DNA from 3 places in the Arthrobacter sp. 210 2 genome. Region 2 is predicted to be linked to each of the others. Evidence: riboswitches for the same ligand, from Rfam matches in the RefSeq annotation. Region 2 holds a riboswitch; each other region holds the start of a gene.
What was found. Region 2 has a riboswitch for S-adenosylmethionine ahead of AC5RWA_RS10730 (DUF1737 domain-containing protein). Riboswitches for the same ligand answer to the same signal wherever they lie in the genome.

Region 1 (6,988 bases), on a different contig from region 2:
GAAGCCCCAGGTGCCGCCGAGGATGGCGCCTGCCATGTAGACCGGGCGCCGGCCGAACGCATCGGACATTTTGCCGACGAGCGGCACGGCGCAGAAGTGGATGAAGTGCGCCACGAGCAGAAGCAGGAGGATGCGGGAGGTGTCGGTCTGGACCACAACCTTGAGGTACGTGATGGAGAAGGTCACCACCAGGTAGTACAGGATGTTCTCGGCGAAACGCAGACCCATGGCGGTAAAGACACCACGCGGGTAGCGGCGGAAGACTTCGGCAACGCCGTAGCCCTTCTTCTCCACGGTGACTTCCTTGCGGGCCTCGAGAAAGATCGGTGCGTCCTGGACCTTGGTGCGGATGTAATAGCCGACGATCACGATGACGGCAGAGAGCCAGAAGGCGACGCGCCAGCCCCAGCCCAGGAATGCTTCCTGGGACAGCGTGGCCGAAAGGGTGAACAGCACGCCGGTGGCCAGCAGGTTGCCCATCGGTACTGCTGACTGCGGCCAGCTGGACCAGAAACCGCGGGACTTGCTGGGGCTGTGCTCTGCGACCAGCAGCACGGCGCCGCCCCACTCACCGCCGACGGCGAAGCCCTGCACGAAGCGCAGGAACACCAGGAGGGCCGGGGCCCAGTAACCGATCTGGGCGAACGTGGGCAGGCATCCCATGAGGAAGGTGGCCACGCCCACCAGGATGATGCTCAGCTGCAGCAGCTGCTTGCGGCCGAATTTGTCACCGAAGTGGCCAAAGACGATGCCGCCGATGGGGCGCGCCACGAAGCCTACGGCGTAGGTGACGAAGGCGGCGATGATGCCATCCAGTTCGGTCCCTGAATTGGGGAAGAACATTTTGCCAAACACCAGGGTGGCGGCGGAGGCATAGAGGAAGAACTCGTACCACTCCACAACGGTGCCGGCCATGGAGGCCGTGACGACTTTCTTCAGGCCGGAGGCCTTGACGTCGGTTTCCTCTGTCCGCCGTGCGGCGGAGCTTTCCGTGCTCATCTGTTACTCCTTCGGCGTCGTCGTCGACACCACTGGGACGTATTGGGGCGGATACGTGTGATTTTGGCCACGAACCGCCGGGTCCCATTGAGTATGGTCCGCCTGTCAGCCCAGCTCAACGGCGAATCTCGCAGAGCACATCTGCATAAACGCACATCCGGGCAAAGGAGGGAGCAGTGCTACTCGGAAAGATGCCTCTGGAGCTGCGGTCCCAGCTGGCCGATTTCGGTTAGGAACCCGTCGTGGCCAATGGGCGCCTCGATCAGGTGGACGTCCACATCCCCCGGAAGCGCCCGGGCCAGCTCACGTGACTGGGACGGAAAGTACAGGCGGTCGGAGTCCACGGCGGCAACAAAGAAGCGGGCTTGGCTGGCGGCCAGTGTTTCGGCCAGCGTGCCGCGCCCCCGGCACACGTCATGGCTCATCAGCGCCTCGGTGATGGCGATATAGCTGTTGGCGTCAAACCGCTGCACCAGTTTGTTGCCCTGGTGGTCAAGGTAGCTCTCAACTTGGTAGCGTCCGCGTTCCGCCAGGCACTCACCCTGCAACGGCGATTCGGGAGCCTGCGGGGCACGGCCGAACCTGCCTTCCAGCTCGGCGGCTGAGCGGTAGGTGATGTGTGCGATGCGCCGTGCCAGTGCCAGTCCGGCCTCGGGGAAAGGGCCGCCGTAATAATCGCCGCCGTTGAAGTTGGGGTCCTGCCGGATGGCGAGGGTCTGCGCCTGGGCGAAGGCGATCTGTTCGGCCGTGCTGGCGGCCCCTACGGCGAAGACCGCGCAGCGCTGCACGCGCTCCGGGTAGGTGACAGCCCATTCGAGTGCGCGGGCGCCGCCCATCGAACCGCCCAGGACGGCAAACCAGCATTGGATGCCGAGCTGGTCAGCCAGCCGGGCCTCCGCCACGGTGCTGTCCCGCAGGGTGACCAGGGGAAAGCGGGAACCCCAGGGGTTGCCGTCGGGGGCAGGCGAGGACGGGCCGGTGGATCCGTAGCAGCCGCCCACGATGTTGATGGAGACAACGAAGAAACGGTCTGTATCCACGGGTGCGCCGGGTCCGGCCAGCTGTTCCCACCAGCCCGGTTCGTCGGTGTCGCCCCGGGTCACGTGGGTGCTGCCGGTGAGGGCATGTTCGATCAGGATGGCGTTGCTGCCGTCCGCGTTGAGGGTGCCCCAGGTTTCGTAGGCGAGCGTCACCTCCGGAAGATAGCCGCCGGCCTCAAGTTCCAGGCCTCCAATGGAGGCGTAGCGGACAATCCCGTGTTCGGGAACGGTGGTACGGGTGACGGTAACCGTCATGGCAAGACCTCTTCTACGCGCTTGCCTGCCGTCGAATGACCGGCAGGCCAGGTCTTCACCCGGGGCACCCCACCGCGGAAGGAGGGTTGCCGGCCAGCAAGCCGGGGCTGTCACTGGCACTCATGACCTGGTTCGAGTGTACGAAACACCACCCGTCCCAAGCCAAGAGTGTGACTGGTTGTGACTTCCCCGGCCCGGGCACGCCGGCCCTGGCTGCCTGTTTGCTGTGGAGGCTGCCTGTTTGCTGTGGAGGCTGCAGCTGCCTGCCGCTTGCCTGCCTACGTGCCGGCCGGCGTCGCGCCTTGATCTGGTCAGGCGCCCGACGCCGCCTTTGCTGCCCGGAAGCCGGCCTCGAGGTCGGCCAGGATGTCGTCGATGTGCTCAATGCCCACCGACAGGCGGACCAGCCCGGGGGTCACGCCGGCCACGGCCTGCTGCTCCGGGGAGAGCTGGCTGTGGGTGGTGGACGCCGGGTGGATGACCAGGGACCTGACGTCCCCGATGTTGGCTACGTGCGAGTGCAGCTCCAGGGCGTCCACGAACCGCTTGCCGGCCTCGGCACCCCCGGCCAGGTTGAAGGACACAATGGCACCGGTGCCCTTGGGTCCGTACTTGCGGCCGCGCTCGTACCAGGGGCTCGAGGGCAGGCCCGCGTAGGCGACGGATTCGACGTCGTCACGCGCTTCCAGCCAGCGGGCAACCTCCGCGGCGTTGGCCACGTGGCGTTCCACGCGAAGACTCAGCGTCTCCAGGCCCTGGGAGATCAGGAAGGCGTTGAACGGCGAAACAGCAGAGCCCAGGTCCCGCAGGAGCTGGACGCGTGCCTTAAGGATGTAGGACAGGTTGGCGCCCAGGGCGCCGCCCTCCCCGAGGTCACGGCCGTAGACCAGCCCGTTGTAGGTGGGGTCCGGGGTGTTGAAGCCGGGGAACCGCTCCGGGTCCTTGCTGAAGTCGAACTTGCCCGAGTCCACGATGACGCCGGCGATGGCCGCACCGTGGCCACCCAGGTACTTCGTGGCCGAATGGACCACGATATCCGCGCCCCACTCGAGCGGACGGATCAGGTACGGCGTGGACAGCGTGTTGTCCACGATCAACGGCACACCTGCTTCATGGGCGGCCTGGGAGACGCCTTCGATGTCCAGGACATCCTGCCGCGGATTGGACACCACCTCGGCAAAGAAGAGCTTGGTGTTCGGCTGCACGGCGGCGTGCCACTGGTCCAGGTTGTCCGGATCCGCCACGAACGTGACGCTGATGCCGAACTTCTTCAGGGTGTGGGCGAAAAGGTTGTAGGTTCCGCCGTAAAGGCTGGGGCTCGCGACAATATGATCGCCGGCCTCGGCAATGTTCAGGACAGCGAAGGTCTCGGCTGCCTGTCCGGAGCTGAGCAGCAGGGCTGCCAGGCCGCCTTCGAGGCTGGCAATCCGTTGCTCCACCGCGTCCTGGGTCGGGTTGCCGATGCGCGTGTAGATGGGCGCCAGTTCCGCCAGCGCAAACCGGTTCGCCGCGCTCTCCGCGCTGGGGAACACAAAGGACGTGGTCTGGTAAATGGGCAGCGCACGGGCTCCGGTGGCGCTGTCCGGCTCCTGTCCGGCGTGGATCTGGCGGGTTTCGAAGGACCATCCGTTGGACATTCAAGGCTCCTTTGACATGGGCCCGGGGCAGGCTGGGAGCACCACGGGCCGCGCTTGCCATCCGGCCGTTGCCGGACAGCCAGGTCCTCACCCGGGGCACCCCACCGCGGATGGAGGGTTGCCGGCCAGCGAGCCGGGGCTTGGCGCTGGCGCTCATGACCTGAGCTCAGTGTAGGAACATTGCCGGCCGGCCGGACAGCATTGTGACGAACATAGTCCTGCAGGTTTCGCCGCCTGATGGTGGCCCGTGAAGGGGTTGACCTCGGAAAATCCCAGTAAGGCAACCCTTAGCTGAGAGCCCGATCACAAAGTGCCAAGATGTTGGCATGCGCATGGATCACGTCTCTTACGCCTGTGAACACGATGGCCTCGCGGCCACTACCGAACGTATTTCCTCTGCCCTCGGCGTTGAGGCAGTGAAAGGCGGGGTACACCCCCGGTTCGGAACCCGGAATATGATCATCCCGCTCGCGGGACACAAATACCTCGAGGTGGTGGAGGTCCTGGACCACCCCGCATCGGACAAGGCACCCTTCGGGCAGGCAGTACGTGCCCGTTCGGCGGCCGGCGGCGGATGGATGGGCTGGTGCGTCGAAGTGGACGACCTCGCCCCCTTCGAAGAACGCCTCGGACGCTCCGCAGTGAACGGCAACCGGAAATTCCCGGACGGCCGTGAACTGGTGTGGAAGCAGATCGGCATCCTGGGGCTCATTGCCGACCCCCAGGTTCCGTACATGCTCAAGTGGGAGGGCGACCCCTCCCTGCACCCGTCCAACGCCTACGACAGCAACGTCAAGATGAGCTGCCTCACCATTGCCGGTTCGGCTGCCCGGGTCACCGAGTGGCTGGGCGAACCGGTGGAGAAGCCGTTGGAAGACGTGGCCGTGGAGTGGGTGGCGCCGCACGGGACGCCGGGCATTCTGTCAGTTACGTTCGAAACCGCCAGCGGAGCCGTCACAATCTGACCTCCTGCTGCGTGGTCCGGTGCTGCCGGGTCACGCAGGGGCACCCCCTGGGTTCCCTGTCCGACCATTCTTCGGCCGCCATCAGCATGTGACAACGAAGTCACCTGCCGATGGCGGCCGAATCCATTTCCTGGCGTGCCCGGTCTTGGCTTGCCGGTTCCTTGGTTTGCCGGGTTCTTGGATTGCCGGGTTCCAGACGGTCGCAGACAGCAAGGGTGGAATGCGTGCTGGACCCGGCATGCTGAAATCCCTCGGTGCTTTGTCAGACCCCCCTGTCATAGTTTTCCTATGGCAAGCAGGGCGGCATTGGAAGCGTTGGAGGTCCTTGAGGCGTCCCTTGCTGAGCTGGGTGCTGTGCTGCGTGGGACCGGTGAGGGTTTTGATCCGTTGCGGGAGCAGGTTGATCGGAGCCTGGACGGGCTCGCCGGGGTCGCCCGGCTTGAAGCACGGACCGCGGCGTTGAAGGTGCATCTTGCGGCAGGGTATGCAGAAGCTGCCAAGGCTGTGGCGTCACGGGCCATGGTGCCGTCCGGGGCGATGGCGCAGGAAGCATCGATGGTCGCCGAAGTCGCGGGTGTGTTGACTATTGGTGCGCGGGCTGCCGGTGTGCTGCTGAACGAGTCGCAGGTGCTGGCCAATGTTTTGCCGTTGACCTTGGCGGGGTTGCAGGACGGGAACCTGTCGTGGGCGCACGCGAAGGCCATGGTGGAGGAAACCGCCACCCTGGATCGGGCCGGGGCCGCCGCGTTGGAGGCGCACTTCCTGGGCCCGGACGCATCCAGTCCGGCTACCGCGCCGGCGCCGGGTGAGTTGGTGCCGCACCGGTTCCGGCACAAGGCCAGGATCTGGCGGGAACGCCACCACCCCGAATCCCTCGAAAAACGTCACGTCAGGAGTGTCGCGGAGCGGCGGGTGGAACACCGCCCGGACATGGACGGGATGGCCTGGTTCCACGCCTACCTCCCGGCGGACACCGCCTCGGCGATGTGGAACCGCACCACCGCCCTCGCCCGGGGCCTGCAGGGCCCGGACGAGTCCCGCACCCTGCCCCAGCTCTGCGCCGACATCTTCGCCGACGCCGTCCTCAGCAACGGCCAGGACAGGCAGGGCGGGCAGACCGTGCAGGATTGCGGCGGTACTGTTGCGGAGGTCCGTGCCCCCCACGCGGAGGTTCTGGTTACGGTGCCGGTGTTCTCGCTCATGGGGTTGACGGATGAACCGGCGATGCTCGACGGCCACGGACCCATCCCGGCCTCGATGGCGCGGAAGCTGGTCGCAGACGGGGCTGGCTCGTTTTACCGGGTGCTGGTGGACCCGCGCGACGGGGCGCCGCTGGAAATCGGCCGCACCAGCTACCGGGTCACCAAAGCGATCCGGCGTTGGCTGCGGTTGAGGGACGGGAAGTGCCCGTTCCCGGGCTGTTCCAACAACTCCCTGGACAATGAGGCAGACCATTTGCTGGCGTGGCATCACGGCGGAACGACCGGGATCAGCAATCTGGGCCAGCCCTGCCGCAAACACCACCGCCTCAGGCACACCAGCGGCTGGACACCCACTTCGGCCACCAAAAACGGACCACCCGGGTGGATCTCACCATCCGGCCGTCGCTATAAGAGCGAACACCAGGACTGGGAACCACCATACTGGCCGGAACAACTCAGGCGCGAGCTGCATCGGAAGCGGAAACGGAGACAACTTTCGCAGCGGAAGCGAAACGTGCACCGGCCGCTGTCACTGACCAAGCGTGCTCCCTACGGCTACCCGGACCTTTGCTACAAAGGGCTGTCCCCGGGGTGAGGAAGGCCTGTTGCGTGTCCTGCACGGGACCGGAAACTGAGCAACGGCCCGCTTGTGCCCCGCCCGTCGTCGTGCCCGCCTAGCCCAGGCCCATGGACCTTCCGAAGAGGCTGAAGCCGACAAAAGCGACGATGTCCAGCAACGCATGCGCAATGACCAAGGGCATGACGCGCTTGGTCCGGGTGTAGAGCCACGCGAAGACAATACCCATGACCACATTGCCGATGAACGGCCCGAAGCCCTGGTACAGGTGGTAGCTTCCACGCAGGAGGGCGCTGGCGGCAATGGACAGCGG
Region 2 (6,988 bases):
AACTATGACAGGAGGGTCTGACAAAGCATGGGGCAGCCCATCCAGCCCGGTGGTCAGGGTAACCGGTGCCTGGCCGTTAACTGGCAGGGCCGCCGGTCGTAGCGCGCCGGGAACGCGACGTGGCATACTCAGGCGCGTGACGCCGTCGTACGAAATCCACGCCGAGGTATGGCTCAATCCCGGCGAAGCGGGCTGGCATTTCGTCACCCTGCCTGCGGACGTGGCGGATGACATCAAGGAGCGGACCGCTGCCAGCAGCAGGGCCTTCGGAGCGGTAAAGGTGACAGCCGATATCGGAGGCCACTCCTGGCAGACCTCGCTGTTCCCCGACACCAAACGCGGCACCTATCTCCTGCCGGTCAAGAAAACCGTCAGGGACAAAGCCGGGATCGGCGCCGGGGACACCGTGGAAGTCCGGCTGGACTTCCAGCCGGACAATGCTCCACAGAACTAGATCTGCTTGAGGGCCTGTTCCAGGTCCCGGATCAGGTCGTCGGCGTCCTCAAGCCCCACGGACAGCCGCACCACGCCGTCGCTCAGGCCGATGGCGGCACGGCCTTCCGGCCCCATAGCACGGTGCGTGGTGGTTGCAGGGTGCGTAATCAGGGACTTGGAATCGCCAAGGTTGTTGGAGATGTCGATGATGCGCAGCCCGTCCAGCAGCGCAAAGGCGGCTTCCTTGCCCGACCGGCCGCCGGACGGAGCAAGCTCCAAAGTGAGCACCGTACCGCCGGCGCGCATCTGCTTGGCCGCAAGCTCGTACTGCGGGTGGGACTTCAGGAGCGGGTACTTCACCCAGCTCACCGCGGGCTGCTGCTCCAGCCACTCGGCGAGGCGCAGGGCGGTTGCGGAAGAGTGGTTGACGCGCAGGGACATGGTCTCCAGGCCCTTGGTGAGGACCCACGCGTTGAACGCAGACAGCGACGGGCCGGTGTGGCGCATCAGCTGCTTGACGGGTCCGTCGATGAATTCCTTGGTGCCCAGGATGGCGCCGCCCAGCACCCTGCCCTGGCCGTCAATATGTTTGGTGCCGGAGTAGACGATAACGTCGGCTCCGAGCTGGCCGCAGCGCTGCAGCAGGGGAGTGGCAAAGACATTGTCGACGACGACGGTGGCACCCGCGGCGTGCGCGAGTTCGCTGACCGCGGCGATGTCCACGATCTCCTGCATCGGGTTGGACGGCGATTCGAAGAAGACGGCGGTGGTGGGCTGGGACAGGGCCTCACGCCACTGCTCCAGGTCCGGCCCGTCCACGAAGACCGTCTCCACGCCCCAGCGGGGCAGGATTTCGTTCAAAATCACGAAGCAGGACCCGAACAGCGAACGGGCGGCAACAACGCGGTCGCCGGCAGCCAGCAACGCGCCGAGGGCAGTAAAGACGGCGGACATGCCCGACGCCGTCGCAAAGCACGCCTCGGTGCCCTCGAGCAGGCGGAGCCGCTCCTGGAACGTGGCCACCGAAGGGTTGCCGTACCGGGAGTAGACGAAGCGCTCGTCCTCACCCGTGAATGCCCGCTCGGCGGCGGCAGCGGATTCGTACACGAAGCCCGAGTTCAGGAACACGGCCTCGCTGGTTTCCTGGAAGTTGGTGCGGTCCAGCCCGCCGCGGACGGCCTGGGTGTCAGGGCTCCAGCCGGCGGCGTCGTTATTGAAGGTCACTTAATTCTTTCCCAGGTTGGTCGGCAGGCCGCGGTTCTTCCAGCCGTTGACGGTGCGTTCGCCGTAGCGGTCCGGCTCACCCTCGAAGCCCTCCAGGACGTTGTACGAGGTGAAACCGGCCTGGGTGGCGGCGATGGCCGCGGAGATGGAGCGCTGGCCGGAGCGGCAGATGAACAGCAGCTCGGTCCCGTTGTCCTCCGGCGCCTGCTGGCTCAGGTCTTTGATGAAATCGGGGTTGGGAATGCCGCCCGGGAACGTCCACTGGATGAACAGGGGATCATTGTCCGTGGCCTTGGTGTCCGGAATGCCGATGTGGGCCCATTCGCCCTCGGTGCGCACGTCCACCAGGATGGCGCCCTGCTCCAGCTTGGCCCAGGCTTCCTCAGGCGTCAGGTCTCCTGCGTAGCTCATGCGTGGCCCTCGCCGTCGAACTCGAGGTCTTCGGTGCCTGACTCCAGGTTGTCCACGGCGGTCGCGACGGCGGCATCCGCCGAGGCGATGGCCGCCGGCAGGACCAGGGCCTGGGCAACGATGACGGTGGTGCCGTTGAACGTTGCTGCCGGGCTGCCGTGCAGGACATAGCCCTCGGCCAGGGCGGTGGAAATCCGTTCACAGAAAGACCTGTCATCCGGGCCGGTGACAAGCCGGTACGACAGTCTCTCTTCAGGGGCAGGTGCGTCAGACACGACGGATCTCCTTCTCTCACGCTTGCAGCTCGAATCGGTCGATATGCCGAGTATTCACCTGAGGCACCCCGCCGCGAAAGGGAGGGTTGCCGACCGGCCAGTCAGGGCTTGGCGCCGGTACTCATTACTCCCCAAAAACGTAACATCTGGCAGGCGGAGCCGCACCGCCGCCGTCGTCATGTTCCGTAACTGAACCATACGGTGCGCAGCGTGCGGCGCTGCGCACTTAAGCGAGGGGACGTCCGACGGCGGTATCACCGCAGGTGGGCGCGCTTTCCTTACCGTGCGCCGGCCCTGCGTCCCGATAGAGTTCACGTGGGGCAACGCCCCGTCACCAGGTCGTCAGCAGTGGGGGTCCCATCAGCATGTGCACAACCGTGCCTCGAGTCAGCGCCGGTTCATCCAGCGTGCCCCTCCACCGGAAAACCCTGGTATTCCTCGCGGTGGTATTGATGGCACTCATCGCCGTAGTGCTGCCTGCCGCGCCCGCACAAGCCGCAAGGAGCTTTCCGGAAGAGGGGAAGCCGCTGCTGGGCACAGTCCTTGAATGGGGCGAGGATACCGCCGCCGATTTCGCGGGCCGCTTGGGTGCATCGCCGGCCGTTTTTGGCCATGACATTGCCTTCCCCTACCGCCCGTCCGAGGAGGACGACATCGAGGGCTTCCTGGAGCAGTCCTCACTTCAGGGCGCCCACGCGATGCTCACGGTGAAACCCACGGTGCCGCTGGATCAGATTGACGGCGCGGCCGCGAAAGCCTTCGCAGGCGAGGTGCGGGAGCTTGCTTCCACCTTCAAGGGCCAGCTGCTGATCCGGTTTGCCCCGGACATGAACGCAAGCTGGGTTGAATGGGGACAGCAGCCCGTTGCCTACCGCGCAGCGTTCCAGGCCGTCACGGCGGCGTTCCGGGAGGCCAACGGCGGCGGCACGGTGATGGTCTGGGAACCGTACCTGGGCACGGACTATCCGTTCGGCCGGAACCGGAACGCGCCTGCGCAGGGAAGTGAAGGGTTCGCGCTGCTTGACACCAACGGTGACGGCCAGTGGGACGGCGCAGATGCAGCCTACGCCCCCTACTATCCCGGGGACGATGCGGTGGATTGGGTGGGCCTGACGGCCTATCACGACGACACTGCCGGCGGTGCCGCGGTCAATACCGTCCCCCGCGCGGGGGAGCTGCAGGAGATGCTGACGGCCTCCGGCGGGGAAAACTTCTACGCCACCTATTCGGAGGGGCGCGACAAGCCGTTCCTCCTGCAGACCGCCGCGTTTTACAGCCCGGCTTCCGGTGGAGCCCCGGAAGCGGACATCAAAACCAGCTGGTGGGACCAGGTGGTGGGGACTGCCACTGATGCCGGGTTCCGCATGACAGGGGCGGTGGTGTGGGATGAGCGCACCAGTACCCGGGACACCGGAGTGGCAAGCATCGACTGGCCGCTCACCGGAAACCCCGGCATCGCCAAGGCCGCCTTGGGCAGGCTGGAAGCGTCCCCCATCGTCACCGGCCCCGTCACCGAGGTCAGCTCCGGCAGTGCGTTCGTGCGGGCAAACACCCTCACCGGGGCGGCTGCGTGGACAGTGGGTGCGGCGCTCCTCATCCTCCTGGTTGCCCTGTGGCAGATTCCCCGCCGGGTCAATGCCGCAACGGCGTGGGGATACTCAGACCCGTCCAGCAGGGATTCCCGGGTGGATATGCTGCGCGGCCTGGCCATTGTTTTTGTTGTGGTCAACCACCTGGGCATGACCTCGCTGTTCCAGTTGCTCACGCAGGAAGCGGTGGGGTTCGTCTCAGGCGCCGAGTTGTTCGTCCTGTTCTCCGGCCTGGTGGTGGGCATGGTGTACGGGCCCAGGGCCAAGGACGACTTCGGAACGGTGGTGGACCACACCTCGCGGAGGGCGGGCAAGCTCTACCTGACCGCGCTGATAGTCCTCATCGGCGTCTTCCTGGCCTCGCTGCTGCCGATCTTCCGGACCGACGCCCTGACCACCTTCGTGGACCAGGGAACCGGCGGCGCGGGGCACGACGGAGCGGGACGCACCTACGACCTCTACGCGGGCATGGAGTCCCTGTTCCAATTCCCGGTGCCGCCACAGGTGCTCCCTGCCATCCTGCTGCTGCAGTTTGGCCCGTGGCAGTTCAACGTGATGGGACTTTACGTGGTGTTGCTTCTGGTCAGCCCGCTAATCCTCGCGGCGCTCAACCGCGGCAAGGTGGTCTGGGTGCTGGCCGCTGCCCTGGCAGTTTACGCCGTAGGCTCGCTGACCCGCTTCCGGCTCCTGCCGTCGCAGTTCGAGGACTCGTTCCCGCTGCTCGTGTGGCAGGTGCTGTTCGTGATCGGACTGGTGGCGGGGTACCACCGGCGCAGCATCGTCGCCTGGCTCTCGGCGAGGCTCTGGGTGGTGGCCGCGTGCACCGCCGTCGCACTGCTGTTTGCGTTCCTCTCCTGGGGCAACCCCTACCTGGCCAACGGCTTTGACACCCGCCTCGGCATCATCCCGGACACCCTGTACCGGTCGCTCTATGACCTGCTGTTCGCCCGGACGTACCTTGCACCGGGACGGCTGCTCAACGTCCTGGTCCTGGTGGTGGCGGCCTACGCCTTCCTCACGGCGTACTGGAAACCCGTGCAGCGCGCGCTCGGCTGGTTCCTGATTCCGCTGGGCCGCGCCACCCTCTACGTGTTCATCATGCACGTGGTGCTGATCGCCGTCGTGGCCAATATCCCGGCCCTGCAGCAGGAGAACGTGCTGCTTAACACTGCCGCTTACGCCGCGGTACTGGGACTCCTGTGGGTCATGGTCCGGACCAGGTTCCTCTTCCGGATCATTCCCACGTAGAAAATCCGAGGAGTTGCCCCGCATCCGGGAAGCGTTTACTTCGCGGAAATATGAACGGTACAACACCGACACTGTCACAGCATTTGACGAAACATTTCACCCATACGATCACCGCGTAACACTCCGGTGAAAGGGAAAAAATGACAGATGCGACTCGCAGGAACTTCCTCCGCTATGTAGGCATGGTGGGGGGAGCCGGGGTGATGTACGAGACGATGGCAGCGATGGGCCTGGCTCCTGATACGGCTGCGCCTGCCTACGCCGCACCCCGGGCGGACGACCTGCGCGGCAGCGGCAAAAGCGTGGTGATCCTGGGCGGCGGCATCGCAGGCCTGACCACCGCCTATGAGCTCGGCAAGGCGGGCTACAAAGTGACCATCCTTGAGGCGCGGATGCGGCCCGGCGGACGCAACTGGACTGTGCGCGGGGGAACCGAGGAAACGGACTTGCGCGGAGTCACCCAGCGGGCCACGTTCTCAAAGGACCAGTACATGAATGCCGGCCCGGGCCGCATTCCCCAGCACCACATCACCATGGACTACTGCAAGGAACTGGGGGTGGCCATTGAGCCTTTCACCAACCAGAACGCAGACGGATACCTCTTCCGGGAGGGCAACACCAAGCTGTCAAACACCCCGGTCCGGCACCGTGCAGCCAAGGCGGATGTCTACGGCTATGTCTCGGAGCTGCTGGCCAAGGCCACGGACCAGGGCGCCCTGGACAGCTACATGAGCACGGCGGACAAGGAAAACCTCATCACCTTCCTCCGGAATTTCGGTGCCATCGGCGGCAAGGTGCCGGGTGATGCGGCCGCCAGCTTCAAGTACACCGGGACGGGCCGCAAGGGCTACTCAGTAGTGCCGGGCGCAGGGCTGGAAGCCGGGACACCGCTTGCGCCGGATGCCTTGTCCGACGTTTTCGCGAGCGGTGTGGGCAACTACTTCTCCTTCGAGTTCGGCTGGGACCAGGCCATGATGATGTTCCAGCCCGTGGGCGGCATGGACCGCATCCCCTACGCCTTTGAGGCTGCCATCGGCAAGGACAAATTCGTGTACGGGGCCCAGGTCCTGTCCATGAACAACACCGCTGCGGGCGTCGCGGTGGACTACACCAACCCCGGCGGCCAAACCAAGAGGATCGAGGCGGACTTCGCCGTCTGCACCCTGCCCCCGCACATCGCGGCCAAGATCCCCGGCAACCTCCCCGCAGACGTCCTGGACGCCCTCAACTTCGCCACCCCCAGTGACGCCGGAAAGATCGGCATCGAGTACTCCCGCCGCTGGTGGGAGGAGGACCACCGGATTTACGGCGGCATCACCAACACCAACATCGACCTCGGCAACATGTGGTACCCGTCCACCGGGTTCCACGGCCAGCGCGGCACCATGGTGGGCTACTACAACACGGGCAACAGCGCCCGTGTCTATAAGGAGCTCAGCCCGGAAAAGCGGCTCAGCCGGGCCCTCGACCAAGGCGCACGGATCCATGGCGACGTGTACCGGAAGGATGTGGCGGCGTCGTTCTCGGTGGACTGGGGGAGCGCCGCCTTCTCCGAGGGTGCCTGGGTGGGATGGCCGTCACAGACCGATGCCAAGTACGCCAAACTGCTCGAGCCCTCCGGGAACATCTACTTCGCCGGCGACCACCTGAGCCACGCCATCGCCTGGCAGCACGGTGCCATGACGTCCGCCCGTGCCGCCGTTACGTCGCTTCACACCCGCGCCGCAGCAATGGTGGCCGGATGACCCGGGCCCCCTTCACAGCCGCACCACAAGCCACAAGCAGAAAGCAGCCCATGCTCCGTCG
Region 3 (6,988 bases), on a different contig from region 2:
GCCAGGAACTTCAGCAGCGGCTTGAGGCCGGCCTGGATCTGGTCCGGGGTGAACTTCCCGTTGACCTCGCCCGGGACATGCCAGGGATGCACGTTCCAGGGCATGACAAACTCGGGGCGAAGGCCCAGCTTCCACTGGATGCCGAGCATCCGGGTAGCGGCGTCCTGGTCTCCCGGGGTGATGAAGCCGGACTCGTCGGCCCCTCCGATGTTCGAGAAGAGGCTGATAATGCGGCATTCGTCCACGTCATGCATGGGGTCGACGTAGGGCACTACCGTGCCGGGCCGGGTCTCCTGCAGGGAATCGCACAGTTCATTGACGGCGGCAACATTGGGTTCGTAGCGGCGGCTCAGGAGCTGCTCATGGAAAGATTCGGGGGCCAGGGCTGTCATGTAGTGCTGGATCTCCTGCGGGGATTGGCGGTGCTGCCGCCGGCGGATATGGGCGCACGAAGGCGCCACACATGAGCGGCGGTTGAGATGGGGTGGACCGATTCCGGGTCGGCCTGTTCCAGTTTAGCAAGCCCGGAGAAACGAAACGCCGGTCCCCTGCATCCAATACTGTGGAGCAGGGAACCGGCGGTCCTGGCTGGCGGAGAAGGGGCGGCTGTTACCAGAGCCGCTTGGTTGCCCGGCGGGCGCCTTCTCCCAGTGCTTCAAGCTTGGCGACGGCGATCTGGGGGTGGACGCGCCCGCCCAGGCCGCAGTCCGTGGACGCAATGACGTTCTGGCGGCCAACTACCTCGGCGAAACGGACGATGCGGTCTGCCACGAGGTCCGGGTGCTCCACCACGTTGGTGGCGTGCGAGACGATGCCGGGGATGATGACCTTGCCCTCGGGAAGCTTGGTGTCCTCCCACACCCGCCACTCGTGTTCGTGGCGGACATTGGCGGCCTCAAAGGAGTACCCGCCGGCGTTGATCTGCAGCATTGTGTCCACCAGGTCCGCGAACGGGAGGTCGGTGGTGTGGGGGCCGTGCCAGGAGCCCCAGCAGAGGTGGAAGCGCACCTGCTCCTCGGGAAGGCCGCGGAGGGCGTAGTTCAGCGCTTCCACCCGGATCTGCGTGAATTTGAGGTAGTCCTCAACGGTGGGTTCCGGACTGATCTGGTCCCAGTTCTCAGCAATGGAGGGATCATCGATCTGCAACGTGAGGCCGGCGTCCACGATGGCCTTGTACTCCTCGCGGAGTACGTCCGCGCAGGCGTAGATATACTCCTCCTCCGTGGCGTAGTACTCGTTGGTGATCCGTGATGCGCTGCCGGGGGAGAGCGCTGCCACGAATCCTTCCTTCAATCCGGTTGCGGCAAGGCCCGCCTTGAGGTTGGCGATGTCCGAGGCCACCGCCTCCTGGCCCGTGTACACCAGCGGTCCCGTGACCTTCGGGAACGGCTTCGCGCCGCCGGTGAAGATGCCGCTGGTGGGATCGTTGTAGGCCTCGGCAAAAAGGACGCGGTCGCGGCGGTGGATGAATCCCGTCAGCTGGACGTTGCCGGGGGTGGATTCCTTCGGTTCAACGGCCCATGTGGCGTCATTGTCCAGTTCCAGGCCACCCATCCGGGCAAATGAGTAGGACCACCATGCGCCGTAGTCCACAGCGGCGGACATCGCGTGGCCGTACTCGCCGTCGTTCGGAATATCGATGCCCAGGCTTTGCTGACGCTGGACCAGGTCCACAACGGAAGCGGTGAGGAGTTCGTTGTATCCCTCCACGTCGGCCGGGTTTTCCTCGCGCGCCGCGTTGGCGGCGATAAGCTCGGGCGTGCGCGGCAAGGAACCTGCGTGGGTAACGCGGATGTGGTCGGTATTCAGGGACATGCTGGATTTTTCCTTTCCATCGGTCCTGGCAGTAGCACCTTCTGCGGGCAGGACGTCCTGCCCTGACGGGTTGCTGCGGCGTCATTGAGCCAGGTCTCTTGGCCGCTCCGGATGGTTCACTCTCACTTAAATCCAGCACTGCGGGCGGGAGCAAATTCGCTTCGCCATATGTCGCGCCGCGTTGACAGCTTTCGATTCGTAATAACTGGGTGCGGATAACCGTCATGTCCATTGACAGGTTTTGTCCAGCACGGTTGGCTGATGTCACAGCCGGCAATGGGGGACATAGCGGGCTGGACGCACCTAATGCACTCGAAAGAGGTAACGCACCGTGAGAAAAACCCTGGCAACTTTCAGGACCCTGGCCGCCGGAGCCCTTGCTCTTGCCGTTGTGGCAGGACCCGCACCGCTCGCCCATTCGGTGGGCGAAGGTCCCAACTACGACGGCAACGGCCAAATCACCACCTCGAAGCTGGCCACCTATGACCAGATGGTTTCCTTCCTGAAGGACCAGGATGCCCGCCAGTCCGCCATGGAGCTTGAGGTCATCGGGCAGACCGTCAAGGGACGCGACATCCACCTGGTCAAGTACATTTCGGACCCGGCGAAACCCACCATCCTGTACCTCACGCAGCAGCACGGCAATGAGCAGCTCACCACCGAGGGCGCCCTGGAATTCGTCAAGCACCTCGGGACGGGCAAGTCGGAGGACATCCTGGACGGTGTGAACATCCTGATCGTTCCAATGCTCAACGCGGACGGCGCCATGGGGGACGTGAACTTCCCGCTGGATGACTACCTGGCCAAGGGCGACCGGAACATGACCCGCTACAACGCCGAGGAAGTGGACCTCAACCGCGACCACGTAGACAAGGTCCAGCCGGAAACCCAGGCGCTGCACAACAATGTGATGCGCAAATACACGGTGGACTACATGATCGACCTGCACCACCAGGGCACACGCAGCGAACGCGACGGAAAGCTGGTCTCGGGGTCCATCCTGTACCCCACCACACCCAACGCCGATCCTGCCGTGGTGGAAAAGTCCAAGCAGCTGGGCGCCGTGGTTTTTAACAACGTCGACTCCACCGGCTGGGGCCACCTGGGCAAGTATGTGGGTGGCAGCGCCGAAACCATCAGCCGCAATGGGATTGCCGTTGAGTACGATATCGCAACCTTGCTCTTCGAAATGCGTGGCATGTCCGACCACTACGCGGACGGCGTCGCCCTGGGCCTGCGCAGCAACGGTTACCTGATCCAGCAGACCGTGACCACGCTGACTGCAACCGCGGCAGCAATTGCGGACGGCTCCATCGCCGACGCCGACACCTCCTTCTGGGACAGCCTTGCCACCCAGACGTCCCGGCCGGGCGAGGAAGCCGACGGCGAGTAACCATAACGCCCACCCGCCGCGGTCCTTGCCTGCAGGAGTCCTTTACCCTGCAAGAAGGACCGCGGCGGCCCAACGAGTGGACAAAGTCGCTCATCGGCTAAACTTGGGTGGTAAGAGCCCCGGAACTCTTGCATCGCTGCCCCGTCCCGCGGACCAGCGACGGCCGGTCCATTCGGGGCATTCTCATGAACGGCGCCGCACCGGGCAAGCCACCTCCATGGCCGGACCCGGGCAGCCCGAACGAATGGGGGAGGATCCCATGCCAGCAATTGTGATCGTAGGAGCCCAGTGGGGCGACGAAGGAAAAGGCAAGGCCACTGACCTTCTGGGCGGCCGCGTTGACTACGTCGTCAAGCCCAACGGCGGCAACAACGCCGGGCACACCGTCGTCGTAGGCGGTGAAAAGTACGAACTCAAGCTGCTGCCGGCAGGCATTCTCAGCCCCAACGCGGTTCCCATTATCGGCAACGGCTGCGTGGTGAACCTCGAAGCGCTCTTCCAGGAAATCGAAGGACTGCAGGCCCGCGGCGCAGACACCTCCAAGCTCCGGGTTTCCGCGAACGCCCACCTCGTGGCCCCGTACCACCAGGTCCTGGACAAGGTGACCGAGCGGTTCCTGGGAAGCCGCGCCATCGGAACCACCGGCCGCGGCATCGGCCCGGCCTACATGGATAAAGTGGCCCGGCTGGGCATCCGCGTGCAGGACGTCTTTGACGAGTCCATCCTCCGCCAGAAGGTGGAGGGCTCCCTGCGCCAGAAGAACGAACTGCTGGTGAAGGTCTACAACCGCCGCAGCGTCCTGGTGGAGGAAATCGTGGAGTACTTCCTCTCCTTCGCCGAGCGGCTCCGTCCGCTGGTCATCGACAGCACCCTGGTCCTGAACACCGCACTCGATGAGGGCAAGGTGGTCCTGATGGAAGGCGGCCAGGCAACATTCCTGGACGTGGACCACGGAACCTACCCGTTCGTCACCTCCTCCAACCCCACTGCCGGCGGCGCCTCGGTGGGTTCCGGCATCGGCCCAACCCGCATTTCCCGCTCCATCGGCATCATCAAGGCGTACACCACACGCGTGGGCGCCGGTCCGTTCCCCACCGAGCTTTTCGACGAGATGGGCATGTACCTGCAGAAGACCGGCGGGGAATTCGGCGTCAACACCGGGCGCCCGCGCCGCTGCGGCTGGTACGACGCCGTCCTGGCCCGCCATGCATCCAGGGTCAACGGCTTCACGGACTACTTCGTCACCAAGCTGGACGTCCTCACCGGCATCGAGCAGATCCCCGTGTGCGTGGCCTACGACGTGGACGGCGTGCGCCATGACGAGATGCCCATGACGCAGACCGAGTTCCACCACGCCAAGCCCATCTTCGAATACTTCGAAGGCTGGACCGAGGACATCACGGGTGCCCGCACCCTTGCTGACCTGCCCGAGAACGCCCGCAACTACGTGCTGGCCCTGGAAAAGCTGTCCGGCACGCGGTTCTCCGCCATCGGCGTGGGCCCGGACCGTGACCAGACCATCGTGGTGAACGACCTTATCAACGACTGACGTGTGGGCCCACGCCCGCAGGGTTCCCTGGCCGAGCTTGCGAGGCTAGGGAGTGGGTGGGGACGACGACGGCGGGTCACCCGAGTGGGTGGCCCGCCGTTTGTCTTCCCAAAAGTATGGCAATTTACATAGGGTTAACCCGGCTGGTCTTGTGAGGCTGCGTCATTGGACGACAGACTTATCAACACCACGTGATGCAATCACCAATTCGTTCGACCAAACCCGCGGGAACATGCGCAGCACCGCGCACAGACCAGCTGGCGACAAGGATGTCGCCGGGCAGGATCCCGCAGACCGGAAGGATTTCTTATGGCCGGAAAGTTCGAAGCTTTTGTCGACTCAGATTCGTTTTTCAGGTTCCGGCTTCTGGCCCCCGATGGCACGGTGATGGCGGTGTCCGGGCCTTTTGAGGACAAGTCCGCACTCGCCGCCGGGATCGCCGCCGTCCGTGAATGCGCAGGTACCGGTCTGGTCACCGATCTCTGCCCTGCCGGGGCAGTAACCAGGAGCTCCGCCGCGGCTCCCGCTGTTGCTCCAATGAGGCCCCAGGCTGACTGCGATGACCAGCGCGTCCCCGCCAGGGTGCACGCTTTTACGATCGCCAAGGAACCGCGCCGGCAGGGGAGTGCACCGCGCTGGATCCCGGCCGCGGCCCGCTGAACCTCCTCCAAAAAGTTTTGGAAAGTTTTTTCAGGAACGCGTAACCCTTTCGCCGTCGTCAGCGATTACCCCTATGTAGCGCCGGTCTGGAACTTGTCCCCCATCACGTTCCAGACCGGCTCTTTCATTGATCCGGTGGCAGGGGCAGCTGCCTCATGCCGGAACCGGTGACGCCCGTGGCGGTCCCGGCGCAGTGGTTACCGAGGGGTAAAGTAATGCGGGGAAAAGCCGTTCCACCCCTGTGGAAGGCCTTCCCGGGCAAACAAACCCCTCTTTGACTGGAAGCACTACGTCCGTGACCGATGCACTGACCGACGAGGCTTTGCGGGATGAATCCCGCCAGGCTGACGTGTTCAGCCTCGTCTACCGGACGTATGCATCACAGGTTCTGGGCTATCTCACAGCCCGGGGAGTCGAGGATCCGGAGGCGGCAATGCAGGAGGTGTTCCTCTCCGTCCTGCCCCGGTTTGCCACTATGCACGGTGGTGCCGCAGGACTTCGCACATTTATTTTCTCTGTAGCCCACGCCCGCATGGTCGATGACCACCGCCGGCAGAACCGCACCCCCGCAAAACTGCCGTTCGAGCCCGAACTGGACCGGCGGGAAGACTCATCGGCCGAAGACGTGGCGCTGGAGCGCATCTCCCCGCAGGAGGTCCTCCGGCTGCTGGACGGACTTCCCGGTGACCAGCGGGAAGTGCTGTCGCTTCGCCTGGTGGCCGGGCTCACCGTTGAGCAGGCGGCCGAGGCCATGGGCAAAACGGCGGGGGCCGTGAAGCAGCTTCAGCGGCGCGCGCTCCTCAAGCTGCGGGAGCTGTCCGGCGTGAAGGAGTACCTCACACCATGACGCGCTCCCCGGACAGCCTGCACCACCTGGTGGATGACATGCTCAGTGACGCTGGCCAGGCCGGCGATTCCGATCTCCGTAGCATCCTCCTTTCACTCGGATCTTTGGCGTCCCTTCCCGTGCCCGCTCCCTCCGGCCCGCTTGCCCGGTTGATGGCGGGTTCCGCGACGGAAGCCGTGGAACCTGCGGCAGCGGGCTTAAACGTGCTGAAGGATGTCCAGGATGCTGCCGGCGATGAGCTGGCGCTGCGGCGGCGGTTGCGCCGGCACCGGCCAACTGTCCTGGGCCTTGCCCTGCTTGCCGGCATGGGCACCGGGATAGGAGGAGTCGCTGCCAGTTCACCCGCTCCCGACGGAGGCAGCCACTCTGTTCAGCAGCTGCTGGAAAACTGGTCACCGTCCTGGACCATCCAAGGACAGGCCGCCGCCGGACTGGTGCAGCCGGATGACCCGGATGGCGTGGACGGTCCCGGCGCAGGGCAGCCTGCCGCGGAACCGGTGTCAGCAGGACCCGGTCCTGCTGACAGCCATCATCTGCAGCAGGACCCCGCACCCGGGCCGCAGCAGGCAGCGGAACCCCGCCCGTCGGCCGTGGCCTCCGGTGAGGCAGGAAAAGCTCCACGTGCCCTTGCCGGCGGGCAGGAACCCGGACGGCGCAACCCTGCCGCCGGGACTGCCACCCCAGGAGAAGGCGGGCAGCGGCAGCCGGGCGGCGGCGGCCCTGC

Region 1: it holds a riboswitch for S-adenosylmethionine, as region 2 does, so the genes downstream of both, AC5RWA_RS13030 (bifunctional o-acetylhomoserine/o-acetylserine sulfhydrylase) here and AC5RWA_RS10730 (DUF1737 domain-containing protein) in region 2, are expected to answer to the same signal.
Region 3: it holds a riboswitch for S-adenosylmethionine, as region 2 does, so the genes downstream of both, AC5RWA_RS06445 (cobalamin-independent methionine synthase II family protein) here and AC5RWA_RS10730 (DUF1737 domain-containing protein) in region 2, are expected to answer to the same signal.

Annotation. Positions count from the first base shown of each region.
Region 1 covers NZ_JBNHIE010000006.1:114,669-121,656, reverse strand. The annotation lists gene AC5RWA_RS13040 (MFS transporter) at 1-999, opposite strand, end outside; gene metX (homoserine O-acetyltransferase MetX) at 1,179-2,294, opposite strand; SAM riboswitch class IV at 2,307-2,422, opposite strand; gene AC5RWA_RS13030 (bifunctional o-acetylhomoserine/o-acetylserine sulfhydrylase) at 2,606-3,931, opposite strand; SAM riboswitch class IV at 3,977-4,092, opposite strand; gene AC5RWA_RS13025 (VOC family protein) at 4,258-4,896, shown strand; gene AC5RWA_RS13020 (HNH endonuclease signature motif containing protein) at 5,185-6,693, shown strand; gene AC5RWA_RS13015 (CPBP family intramembrane glutamic endopeptidase) at 6,773-6,988, opposite strand, start outside.
Region 2 covers NZ_JBNHIE010000004.1:250,409-257,396, reverse strand. The annotation lists gene AC5RWA_RS10745 (DUF1905 domain-containing protein) at 137-454, shown strand; gene AC5RWA_RS10740 (O-succinylhomoserine sulfhydrylase) at 451-1,659, opposite strand; gene AC5RWA_RS10735 (rhodanese-like domain-containing protein) at 1,660-2,070, opposite strand; gene AC5RWA_RS10730 (DUF1737 domain-containing protein) at 2,067-2,345, opposite strand; SAM riboswitch class IV at 2,359-2,474, opposite strand; gene opgC (OpgC domain-containing protein) at 2,798-5,182, shown strand; gene AC5RWA_RS10720 (flavin monoamine oxidase family protein) at 5,323-6,927, shown strand; gene AC5RWA_RS10715 (Rid family hydrolase) at 6,978-6,988, shown strand, end outside.
Region 3 covers NZ_JBNHIE010000002.1:427,311-434,298, forward strand. The annotation lists gene AC5RWA_RS06440 (uracil-DNA glycosylase family protein) at 1-392, opposite strand, end outside; gene AC5RWA_RS06445 (cobalamin-independent methionine synthase II family protein) at 610-1,815, opposite strand; SAM riboswitch class I at 1,829-1,933, opposite strand; gene AC5RWA_RS06450 (M14 family zinc carboxypeptidase) at 2,147-3,208, shown strand; gene AC5RWA_RS06455 (adenylosuccinate synthase) at 3,468-4,757, shown strand; gene AC5RWA_RS06460 (YegP family protein) at 5,067-5,417, shown strand; gene AC5RWA_RS06465 (RNA polymerase sigma factor) at 5,713-6,264, shown strand; gene AC5RWA_RS06470 (hypothetical protein) at 6,261-6,988, shown strand, end outside.